One region of the Paenibacillus sp. GM1FR genome, then DNA from elsewhere that is predicted to be linked to it. Evidence: riboswitches for the same ligand, from Rfam matches in the RefSeq annotation. Region 1 holds a riboswitch; each other region holds the start of a gene.
What was found. A riboswitch is a leader RNA that binds a small molecule or an ion and turns the genes downstream of it on or off. The one in region 1 is predicted to bind cyclic di-AMP.
Positions count from the first base shown of each region.

Region 2: another riboswitch for cyclic di-AMP. It lies ahead of PAEAM_RS30635 (HAD family hydrolase); the one in region 1 lies ahead of PAEAM_RS18825 (C40 family peptidase).
Region 3: another riboswitch for cyclic di-AMP. It lies ahead of PAEAM_RS10165 (3D domain-containing protein); the one in region 1 lies ahead of PAEAM_RS18825 (C40 family peptidase).

Region 1 is NZ_MKZL01000025.1:17,184-21,296, forward strand. Features, by position in the region: gene rbsK (ribokinase) at 1-398, shown strand, start outside; gene PAEAM_RS18815 (c-type cytochrome) at 473-829, opposite strand; gene PAEAM_RS18820 (GNAT family N-acetyltransferase) at 980-1,474, opposite strand; gene PAEAM_RS18825 (C40 family peptidase) at 1,829-2,299, opposite strand; cyclic di-AMP (ydaO/yuaA leader) riboswitch at 2,303-2,440, opposite strand; gene PAEAM_RS18830 (hypothetical protein) at 2,686-3,537, opposite strand; gene PAEAM_RS18835 (M1 family metallopeptidase) at 3,548-4,113, opposite strand, start outside.
Region 2 is NZ_MKZL01000067.1:31,427-35,539, reverse strand. Features, by position in the region: tRNA gene PAEAM_RS30645 (tRNA-Leu) at 425-507, shown strand; gene PAEAM_RS30640 (glutathione peroxidase) at 654-1,133, opposite strand; cyclic di-AMP (ydaO/yuaA leader) riboswitch at 1,505-1,680, shown strand; gene PAEAM_RS30635 (HAD family hydrolase) at 1,796-2,194, shown strand; gene PAEAM_RS30630 (HAD family hydrolase) at 2,529-3,212, shown strand; gene PAEAM_RS30625 (Nramp family divalent metal transporter) at 3,318-4,113, opposite strand, start outside.
Region 3 is NZ_MKZL01000011.1:989,272-993,384, forward strand. Features, by position in the region: gene PAEAM_RS10155 (ABC transporter substrate-binding protein/permease) at 1-288, shown strand, start outside; gene PAEAM_RS10160 (amino acid ABC transporter ATP-binding protein) at 275-997, shown strand; cyclic di-AMP (ydaO/yuaA leader) riboswitch at 1,216-1,410, shown strand; gene PAEAM_RS10165 (3D domain-containing protein) at 1,413-2,087, shown strand; gene PAEAM_RS10170 (polysaccharide deacetylase family protein) at 2,195-2,986, opposite strand; gene lpdD (prenylated flavin chaperone LpdD) at 3,140-3,481, shown strand; gene PAEAM_RS10180 (PspA/IM30 family protein) at 3,593-4,113, shown strand, end outside.

The DNA of each region.
Region 1 (4,113 bases):
AGCTTGCCGTGCTTACCGGCCGGGATCATCTCCGGCCGGAAGACCTGGATGCGGCGGTCGCAGAGCTCGCCGCATCCCTCGGGGCCGCTGTCGTCACGACGCTCGGCCCCGAGGGGGCTGTGTACGCGGCGGCGCCTGGTGGCCGCGTACAAGCAGGGCGTGCCGGCGCGTGCCGTGCGCCCGGCTACGCCGTAAGCGCCGTCGATACGACCGGCGCTGGCGATTGCTTCAACGGCGCGCTGGCGGTAGCCCTCGCGCGCGGTGAGACTTTGGACGCGGCCGTAGGCTTTGCCATGGGTGCGGCCGCGTTATCCGTGACGAAGCTCGGCGCCCAGTCCGGGATGCCGTCCGCACGTGAAGTTGAGGCCTTTCTGGCTGAGCATGCCGCAGAGGCCTAATAGTTGGTATAACAAAGAGGCTCTTATTCTCCCAAAAGGGGATTAAGCGCCTCTTTGTTATGCGTGTGCAGAGATTATTTCTTCTCTGACAGCCACATGGCGATATTTGCAATCTCTTCATCCTGCAGTTTGCCCTTGAAGGAAGGCATACCACCTTTACCTTTGACAATCGTAGAATAGATCTTCTCCAGATCATCCTGGCTGCCGATGTTGGCCAGAGCAGGTCCTACGCCACCTTGAAGCTGATCCCCGTGACAGGAGATACAATTGGCTTTGACCAGTGCTTCAGCTTGTCCGGCATCCAATGTTACTTCCGGCATGGTTGGCTTGGCTTCTTCAGCCACTTCTTCTTTCCCTGGAAGCGTAAACATTAAAACAATAGCTAAAGCGCATGCTGCAAAAAATACTCCGCTCATGATCCATTTGTGCATCCCTTATGTCCCCTCCAGAATGAAAGATCATCTAACCTGAAACTATCCATATCATTATAACGGAACCTGTACTGACATCATAGCATTTTGTGGGAATTTTTTGAACTAATCACATAACAAGGGGCGAATTTGGTTGTTTTGCAATGGATTCTAACCGCGAGGCCCTTCATAAACCATACAGTGAAAGGGCTTCAAGCCGCTTGGGGTCTGTCGTTCGTATGTATCCTGGGTGATAAATCCACTCTTCAGATAGACTTGAATGGCACGAGCATTCCAAGTGAGTACTTCCAGATCAATCTCATTCGTGGGATTTCGGCGAATAGCTTCCTGTACAATGGCAGAGACAAAAGCTGTCCCTTGACCCTGACCACACAGCTCTGGATGCATGCCAAGGCCAATCCGGGTTACCCCTTGAAGTGGGAAGTATTGAGCAAACCCACATATACGATCGTTCTGATCCAGGACGATTGCATATTGCTCCTGCCGCAGCTGTGCATCTCCGAATTCCACTTCCAGAGCTTTCATCTGCTCCCAGGGGAGCCAGCTGTAGATATTGTAAGGCGGATCATACTGCCAACTGCAGATAAGCTCCGCATGTTCTTCTCGCATGGGTACAACGTGAAACGTCACAGGGGTTTCCTTCATACACCTGCATGCTCCTTTCCTTGAAACAGAACTCTTTGTCCACTCTACAAAAGAGATGTTCATTTAGCAAGTCTTCCTTCCAAGAAAAAAAATGAAACAAAAGTTCCGGTAATTTCGTTTATATTATAACGGGATGGGTAAAAACATCATAAGGGCACGGACGAACGAACGCAAAATGAACCTGTTGATGTCGCAGGATATGCCCCGAGTATAACTTGCAACATGAATAAGGATTGAAGCACAAAAAAACCGCCGGATACATTCCTGCGGAGAATGTACCGGGCGGTTCTGTTATGCTTCTTGCTTCGTTCCAGTATGGTTAATGGTTACAGCATCATGTTGCTCAGCTTGTCCCTATTCAAGGGCCAGTGATTCATATGCGTCCGTGCTCATAATCCGTTTTGCGCCAACATAACGATTGGCCCAATAGTTTTCACTCAATGCACTGATCGTAACGCCTTTGGAAGAAGAGGAGTGTGCGAACTTTCCATCCCCTACAAAGATACCTACATGAGATACGCCTTTACCTGTTGTATTAAAGAACACCAGATCGCCAGCTCTCATTTCCATGCGGGATACGGAATCGCCCATGTCGAATTGGGAACTGGATTGGCGTGCCAAATCAATACCCAACTTGTCGAATACATACCGGGTAAATCCGGAGCAGTCAAAGCCGTTAAGCGTTGTTCCCCCACTTTTGTATGTAGTTCCCATTGCTGAATCAATTACTGTGTCCATCTTTGAATCTGCGAATGCGCTACCTGCACCAAGCGATAAAGCGAATGTGATGCTAAGTACAGCTGCGGTTAATTTCTTCTTGAACAAGAGATATTCCCCTTCCAATGCCTGCGAGGTTAGCTTAAGGATTCGGTTGAAGGTCCCCTATGATCCCTCTGTAGCAAGATCAATTCACCCATAACTGGTTCCCCCGCTTCCCAGGTGCCAGGAATTTGGCTATGCTAGTTATGCACCTGCGAAATCAAGAAATGACGATTTAATTTTAAGTAGTTACAAATATGAATGTAAAGATTACAAAGTTGTTACTAAAAACTCACTGCGATTATTGTAACAGAGGAGTACGGCTTTGGCAACGTTTAGCAACAAATTTAGCAAAAAAAACCTCGACCTTTGACGGGGAAAGGTTGAGGTTTGCCTATTTATAAGTACATATTAGGCCATGAGTTTAACATGTGATGGTAACAATTTTTAAACTATCTGCTCTCACCTTTGGATATTTTGGACTGCCATAATCGGAAATGGCTGCATATTTTCCACAGACTTAATAGACATCTGGCAAGTGGATACGTCTGTTGTAGTATAAGTCCGGTAAGTCCCGTTAATAACCATGAGGCTGTAGTGAATGCCCCAAAGACGAGCAGGTGTACTCCGCCCAGCAGGAGTGCAATGCCGATTACGGCGATGAGATGACGCAGTGCAATCCAGAGGGCTTTGAGGGTACCGTGAGCCCCCCCTTCTCCTTCTGGTGCCGAAACACCGAACTGCATGTAGAGTATGACATGGTGGATGATCCAACCATATACAATCCAGGCAGCAACATAAGGTATACCAGGCAAAAGTAATTGAAGGGAATGAAATCCGTCCATGAGAATCGAGTAGAGCTTCGGTATGAGCCAGTAGGCGGGCAGAAGTATCAATAATGTACGTATGGTGTGGAGCAGCAGCATCGGTTTCCACAGATTTTTGATTCCGCGGACAAAGGGGATACGCTCTTCTGTAGAATTAAAGTGCTGAAGTGAGTAGAGCAGTCCTGCCTGAATGAGGGGGCTGATCAACATGCGAACCAGCAACATGCCCCCGAGAATCCATAGATAACGATGAACCTCCGGATGGGTAGACAGGTTAAGTTGACTTTCCATTTTGAACAAAAGTGTACTCAGCTCACCGGCATCAGCATCTGGATAGCGAAGGAGCAGTGGGATGACGGCCGATTGTACCATTCGATAGAAGAAATATCCCCAAATGAGTTGATAAAGAAATAAGAGTGCGGCAATGAACATATGCTGACGGACGAGAAACCAGCCTTCACGTATTTTCGCTTTCACCGTTTCCACCTCACCATGACAGACCTCCGAATATGGCTTCTATTAGTTTGGTTACACTCATGCTCCAGCGGGACTTCGCCCGCTCATCCAGTCCGGATTTCAGGAAATTGTTCATATGGCGGTTCTCCAGCACGATCGAGTACAGGGGATCGGTCATGGCCCAGGATACGGGGGATGTGTGAGTTAATTTATACGTGATGCGATCTTCTTTGCCATTCCATTGCTTGGTGAGGATATGCCCGTCTTCAAAAGCAATGCGAACAGGAACGGCGCTGTAATCACTCCCTTTTTTTGCGATCGTCACGGATGACTCGTACAATGTTTGACCGTCTTTCTGTACGGGCGTAATACGAATCTTCTCTACAGCAAAGTCAGCCATCCCATTACCATAGACGTATTGATCAAAATAATCAGACCAGGAAGTGCGGGTCACTTGCTCCACAATTTTTTGAAAATCAGCGGATGTGGGATGTTTGAAACGGTACTTCTTCACATAGGTAGAGAGAATACGCTCCATCTTCTTGGCACCAACTTGATGTTCAATGCCGAGCAATACTAGCTTGCCGCGTGTGTAGA
Region 2 (4,113 bases), on a different contig from region 1:
TCGTTAAATGTCACTTTAAGTGACATTAATATTCCTTTTTGTTTGCTTTATGTTTAAAAATCCGAATTATATGATAGTTATCATCCCATAAATGTCCGATTTTTGTCAATAGTATCCGTGAAATTTAATGGATTAAATCTGGAATTTAATATTGTGTTATTTTATATAACTTATTGTGTTATTTATGTGGAGAAGTGCAGGGAGGACTATATATAAGGCAGGACTATATATAAATGAATCAACAAGATCGGCTCTTACCGAAAAAGAGGGGATCAAATCTAATCATATGCAGTTCATGGGTAAAGATGACGAGATTATGCGATTTTTGATGAAAATGCCTAGCTGAAAAAGAAGTATTAAAAAATACTTTACTTTTAGTTCTGAACCCGGTATAATCAATTCTGTTGCCGATTATTTACGACATGCGGTCGTGGTGGAATGGCAGACACGCTATCTTGAGGGGGTAGTGGGCGTATGCCCGTGGAGGTTCGAGTCCTCTCGACCGCATCATATGAACGATTAAAAAGAAGCTTTCCATTAATGGGAAGCTTCTTTTTTTGTCTTTTTCGAACAGTATGACATCTGGGTTGAAAAAAGGCCATCCATTACCGGAGGAATGTTGCTCTACCTTCCGGCTACGGGTAGCCTGTGTATTATTTTTGCAGCAAATTCTTGATATCTTCTTCAATCTTGTCCGGTGTTGTTTTGGGAGCATAACGTTTAATGACCTGTCCGTTCTGATCCACGAGGAATTTGGTGAAATTCCATTTGATTGCTTTGGAGCCGAGCAGGCCAGGAGCCTCTGTGCTAAGGTGTTGGAAAAGAGGGTGAGCGCTTGAGCCGTTCACATCAATTTTCTCAAACATGGGGAAGCTCACGCCATAATTCATCTGACAGAACTCGGCAATATCGTCGGAAGATCCTTTTTCCTGTGCAAACTGGTTGCTTGGGAAACCAAGCACTTCAAATGGAGCATCTTGAAATTTGTCTTGCAATTCTTGCAGACCTTTGAATTGAGGGGTAAGGCCGCATGAGCTTGCCGTATTCACAATCAGGAGCACTTTGTCACGGTAGTCGGACATTTCAACTTCTTGACCGCGAAGGGTATTCACTTTGTAATCGTAGACTGTCATCTAAATCGCCTCCATTTATTTACTCTTATATCTTCTATTATATTGGTTGCAATTAAATATTGCAAAACTAATATGGTGTTAAAAGAATCAAAACAGGCAAGTTGTGCTGAATACGTGAATGAATTACGAAGGGATTTTCGTTAGAGTGAGAATTAGATAGCCTTGAAGAGATGGATAGAGTATAACCTTATTGTAAGCGTTATTATGAACGAGTATTGGCAAAAATCTGCCGATTCGGTGATCTGTAAGGACTTTACACCGTCATGGCGGGGGTGTATGATTCATAACGTAATTTCAATTTAAACTAAATTGTACTTGAAAAACGAAACAAACGATAATATCGCTCGATCTTACCTTAAGATATACGAACGATGTTTTAATCGCTGAGTTTCCATTCATTAATGAATGGGAAACGGGGGAACCAACGGAATGCGCTGTCCAGGACAGTGGGCATTCATGGGGTGAATTTTCCGGTGACAGCCGGAAATAGGGCGACTCTCGCGCCCGAATCCGTCAGCTAACCTCGTAAGCGTTAAAGGGAGAGGCAACAAGCCGTACGCTGGTTCATGGTGTTTTCGCCATGGGTTATTTAAGAAGCGTTCGGGAGGCCTTGGTCCCCCACGCTTCTTTTTTGTTGTCTTTTCACGCCAAGGGAGGAACGAATGATGGATACTGAGATGATCTTAGTGACTGCTCCAAATGAAGCAGGACGCAAATTTATCAAATTGCTGATGTACAAAAAAATGCCGTTTGCCGTTCTAACCAACAGTGCAGGGGAAGAGCGAAGACTCCGTAGAATCGGAGTAGAACATGTCATTCGCATGAATACGGCTGCAGCTCAAAAATGGTTTTTGCCGCAGGGCAGCGTAGGCAACGTGTTTATTTTCGAGAACAGCCTGAATCTGACCTGTCGTTATTTACAGATCTGCCGTTCATGGACATCGAAATCCCTGTGCGTCATTACGGAGCAGAGTCATCCTAAGGGCATCTATCGGGGCATGGGCGCAGACCGGATTGTATATTCGCTCAATGGGGAAGTTGGCTTTCTCCTCAATGGTTAATGCCATAGCTTGTGATTGCTCAGGTGTAAGGTGCCTGTTATAATTGAATGTATCGATAAACGGAAGTTTGAGGAGACTCATGCAGGATGGTGAGTCTTCTTTTTTATGGTTTCTATAGGTTGTTCAAAAAGTCCGCTTTTGATTACGAAGGATGCCTAACGGCATCATCAGCATCGAATATGAAATTCAGCCGAAATGTCCGTGGCTCACGTAGTTTTCCCTACGCTCCGCTACTCCATTTCTAGCTTCATTCCATCTTCTTGGTACTGAAAACCAGACTTTTTGAACTCGATTAGGATCAGGAATCACCTGTGGCTTACAAGGAGGAATTGGCGTGCCGGATGTAGGTGGATTGAAATGGTTGTTTTTTGATGTTGGAGATACACTGGTGGATGAATGGGAGCCGGTTGATGATATTATTGGACAGTTCGTCCGTGAAGCTTGTGTTTTGGGGTATCCGGTGAAGATTGAGACGGTACGCGAACTGTTCGCGAACTGTTACCGAAAATATGAGCAATGGCCTATGAGAGTGGCAATTCGCACATTTGTTAAAGACGAGGGACATCAAAAACAGATTCAGGACAAGCTGAAGTTTCAAAAAGATCTTGAACGTCCTTTTCCTTCAGCAGATTCCGTTCTTCAGCAGTTGTCACGGCATTATCGCATTGGCATTATTGCCAATCAGAGTCCTGGAACGGAAGAGAGACTGGAGAGTTACGGCTTGCGGAAGTATGTTGATGTTCTGGCATGTTCGGCTGAAGAAGGAGTGTCCAAGCCAGACCCTGAGTTATACGCTGTGGCCTTGAAGCAGGCCGGTTGTGAACCGGAGGAAGCCGTCATGATCGGCGATCGGATCGATAACGACATTATACCTGCTCGGAAGCTGGGCATGCGTACGATTCGAATTATGCAGGGTTACGGAAGATTCCAGCCAGAACTATCGGATGACAAACGTGCGGATTGGACTGTTGATTCATTGGATCAACTCTTGCCGTTACTGATACCAAATCAGGATTAGATTCAGATGGTTGTTTATTGGATTGCAACAATAAAGGCTGATCAACTTGGGTATAGCATACCGGAGTTGGTCAGCCTTTTTAGTATTTAGTCGATTAGAATGAGATTAGAACAAGCGGATCGTCTGAATGATCAGATATACATTTAGCATAACGATAATAGCTGTAATGACCCATGAGATGATTTTGAGCCACAATTTGTTGGCGAATGCACCCATACTTTTTTTATCACTTGTGAACATCACCAGGGGAATTACAGCAAAGGGCAATTGAAGTGACAGCACGACCTGGCTCAAAATGAGTAGTTCTTCTGTGCCATGTTCTCCTGCAATCGCTGTGACAATTACCGCCGGGATGATGGCGATCAGACGTGTGACCAGTCTGCGTAGCCATGCCGGAATTCGAATGTTCAGGAAACCTTCCATAACGATCTGCCCAGCGAGTGTACCTGTAAGGGTAGAGTTCTGACCTGATGCTAACAGCGCCACACCGAACAGGATACTTGCAACCGTAGTACCTAATAGAGGTGTCAGCAGATGATAGGCATCAGCGATCTCAGCAACCTGCGTCATACCAGCACTGTGAAATACAGCGGCAGATACAATCAGGATGGCTGCATTGATGAACAGGGCCAGTGTCAGCGCAATCGTAGAATCCATGGTCGAGTACCGAATGGCTTCTTTTTTGCCCTGTGGTGTCTGTTCGATCTGACGGGTCTGCACAATGGAAGAATGCAGGTACAGATTATGCGGCATCACGGTTGCTCCGATAATACCAATGGCAATATAGAGCATGGCCGGGTTTTGCAGAATCTCAACATTTGGTACAAAACCATGGAGAACACCGCCCATATCCGGTTTTGCCAGAAACAGATCAATCCCGAAACAGAGGGCGATGGTTGCC
Region 3 (4,113 bases), on a different contig from region 1:
GGTATGGGAAGAGGCGCCGCGATGCGTTATATCATATTGCCACAAGCCTTCAAAGCTGTATTACCAGCGATCGGTAATGAATTCATAACTATCATCAAAGAATCCTCCATTATCTCCGTTATCGGTATGGTGGATATTATGTATCAGGCAAGTGTAGTCAAGAACATTACGTACCAAGGCTTGAGTCCATTTTTGATTGCAGCAGCCATCTACTTTGTAATGACGTTCATTTTGTCCAAGCTGCTGGGACGACTGGAAAGGAAGTTGAGTGCAAGTGATAGACGTTAGACAATTACACAAATCTTATGGAAATAACGATGTGCTTAAGGGCATAAACGTGACGATTGGCAAAGGTGAGGTTGTCGTGGTTATCGGTCCTTCCGGTTCAGGTAAAAGTACGTTCTTGCGTTGTTTGAACCTGCTGGAACAGCCTACCTCAGGAGAGATTGATTTTGAAGGCGTGTCAATCACGGACCCCAAGCATAACATTAACGCAACTCGTGAGAAAATGGGCATGGTGTTCCAGCACTTCAACCTGTTCCCACACAAAACGGTAGAGCAAAACATTACGATTGCTCCGATTAAAGTAAAGAAACAATCCACTCAGGAAGCGGAGAAAATTGCCGCTGATCTGCTTAACACCGTAGGCTTGTACGATAAAAAAGATACATTCCCGAATCAGCTGTCTGGTGGACAGAAGCAGCGGATCGCCATTGCTAGAGCATTGGCCATGCAGCCGCATGTGATGCTGTTTGACGAGCCTACGTCGGCACTGGACCCTGAGATGGTCGGCGAAGTGCTGGATGTCATGAAACGTCTTGCAGAAGGCGGGATGACGATGGTCATCGTAACGCATGAGATGGGTTTTGCACGTGAAGTGGGAGACCGAATCCTGTTCATGGATGGCGGGGTTATTGTGGAAGAGGGAACACCTGATGAGGTGTTTGGAGCACCCAAAAATTCACGTACACGTGATTTTCTTGCGAAAGTACTCTAAACGATGTGATCAAATAGCGTTACTGACTTCGAGTCGGTAACGCTATTTTTTATGGATAATAATGACGTATGGATTCGGAAAAGTAACTATTCTGTTACCAAATGTAAAGGAATCGGGTCAACCAAATTTTCTGAATTAACCAGTATTCTTACAAATGCTTACATGCTAAAAACCATTTGGTAAGAATTACTACAAGTTCAGGTTACAAAATTGTGATATATTGAACTCTGCCGAAACTTCCGGACAGGGAGTGCGGGGGATGTAACGATGCAGATTGTGCAGGGGGAAGATCTACGGCACACTGCTTGGGGTGAATTGGGTACATAACGTTTCAAATGTAACGAATAACCTATAGGGTGGGCTCCTCATCCGAATCCGACAACTAACTTCGCAGGCACAATGAGGGAGGAAGACCATGATTAACAAGAAACGTATAGCCAAAACAGCAGTAGCATTAATGACAACAGCAATGCTCATTCAAGCCGTTCCGGCTCACGCCGATTCAGTTCATGTGGCCAAAGAAGGGGATACCTTCTACACCTTATCAAAACAATATGGAGTAGCACTCAACACGTTGGTTAAAGCAAACAACGACATTTCGGCTTACAACATTTATGGTGGTTTGAAAATTACGATTCCCGGTAAGGCAAACAATGTTGCAGCCGCTGCGGCAACGGAGAGCAAGACCCCAGCCAAAACGGTTACCACAGCAAGTTTGGACGTTAACGCAGATAACAAAGTGGTTCAAGCCTGGGGTAAGACATTCGATTACAGCAAAGCTGTGAACGTAAAAGCAACGGCATACTCTGCAGATCCGTCTGAAAATGGAGGCTGGGGTGCAGTCGATTATTTCGGGAATGACCTTGAACTGGGTACGATTGCGGTTGATCCAAGTGTGATTCCACTTGGAACTAAAGTACTGGTAACTGGTCACAGCCATCCAGGATTGCCAAAACAAGCTTTTGTAGCCACAGCACGTGATGTGGGCGGTGCAATCAAAGGTCACCGGATTGATATCTTCATCCCGGGTAGCAAACAGTCCGTAAGCACATTTGGATTTCAGGATATCGAGCTGTACATTCTGAAGTAGAGAGAAAATAACATTTAAAATGAATTCAAACAGGGTGTCTGCCAGTCGCTAATTCGCGATTGAACAGCACCCTTTTAATATTCTCATTATTTGTTATCACGGTCATCCTAATCTTTGGCCTTTGGCAATCCCAGCATTTCGTCCAAGGTGACCAGTTCATATCCCCGATTACGTAGTTCCTCAATAATTTCAGGCAAAGCCTTAATCGTGCCGTTCAGGTTTGACCCTACACCGCCTCCAGCATGTTGCAGAACGATGGAGCCAGGTTTCACGGCAGACAGGATGTTATCTTTCACCTGTTCCTTTGAAAGGCCTTTCCAGTCCAGGGAGTCTACGTTCCAGTTCACAATGCTATAGTGTTGTTTGGCAGCCCATCTCAGCTGTTCTTCATTAATGTCTCCATAAGGTGGCCGAATCATCTTGGGCGTATAACCCGCCAAACGTTGAATAATATCCCCGGTATGTAAAATTTGTTTGCGAAAGGCATTCATCGACAGCTTACTGAATTCAGGATGATTGTAGCTGTGATTACCAACCATATGCCCTTCCTTAACAATGCGTTTCACCAGATCCGGATGTTTCTCAGCACGACTACCCACGATGAAGAATGTAGCTCTGACATTGTACTTCTTCAATACATCCAGTACTTGTGGAGTAAACCGTGGATCAGGTACATCATCAAAAGTCAGTGCAACCTTCTTGGTTGAAGGACCATTGGTTTTGAACGTATCGGCATATTTTTGACGTAACTGTCCCAATGTCAGTTGTTCTTCTTCTGCAGAATCCGAACCTGATACTGATTCACTTGATGGGCTTGAAACATCCCGCGATGAAACTGGAGCATGATATCCTCCGAGAAAAATAACGATAACCATTAGCATAATGAGGCGTACGCGCATAATAACGGCCTCCTTTTCCAAAATGACGTTCTCCTTGGTATGCCCGGGGGCTCCATAAAATATGCGCAGTGTGAGAAGTTTCATTGTGGATTTAGCTCATGACAGCCATAATTCCTCCATATATAACATATAGAAAAGGATAGGTGGATGGGTATGAGTACATATGATTTGAAATCCATACGTTTACAGGTGATTGAAGCAGGAGAAGATAAGGTTTTTCTCGTTACCGGAGGAAAGGCGCATATTGGCGCCGTAGCCACATTCTATGTGGATCATGAGCGCGTAAGCGGGACGACGGTACATATTCCTGGGCATAAAGAACAAGAGCTGTGTGAGCGGCTTGCCCGAAAGGCTGCCTTGCAGCTGAAAGTAACCGTTACGGTGATCATGGGTATTCATTTTGATTCCATCACGCGGATGCAGATCGACGAAATCGTGCAGACTGCAGAGAGGTTGATGGAGAATCATCTGAACAAAGATAAACGATCTTCCTGACATAAGTGCCATCGAATGTTTTGATTTTATTTGCTAAAATTGAAACGAGTTGTAGATTGTTACGTATGTATGTTTATATACGATGTAATATCGACTAGGAGGAATAACATAATGTCCATTTTCAAACGTTTGCGTGATCTAACTATGTCTAACATCAACGCCATTATTGACAAGGCGGAAGATCCAATCAAGATGACGGACCAATATATCCGTGACATGCAAGAGGATCTGGAAGATGCGGAGAAAGCAGTAGCTCAACAGATCGCCATTGAGAAGAAATTCAAGCAGTTGTTCGAAGAGCAGGAAGCTCTTGTGAAGAAACGTGAAGAGCAGGCGCATACGGCGGCACGTGCTCAGAATATGGATTTGGCTCGACGTGCTCTGGAAGAGAAAAAGGCTGCTGAAGAGAAGATGGCTGAGTACAAAACCAGCTATGACCAAAACAAGGCTTCTGCAGATAACCTGCGTGGCAAGCTCGACGAGATGCGTAAGCAACTGACTCAAATGAAGAACAAACGCGAAACGCTGGTAGCCCGTTACAATGCAGCAAAAGCCCAAACGGAAATCAACAAAGCGTTGAATGGGTTTGGCTCTGATACTGCAAGTGCTGGTATGAAGCGTATGGAAGAGAA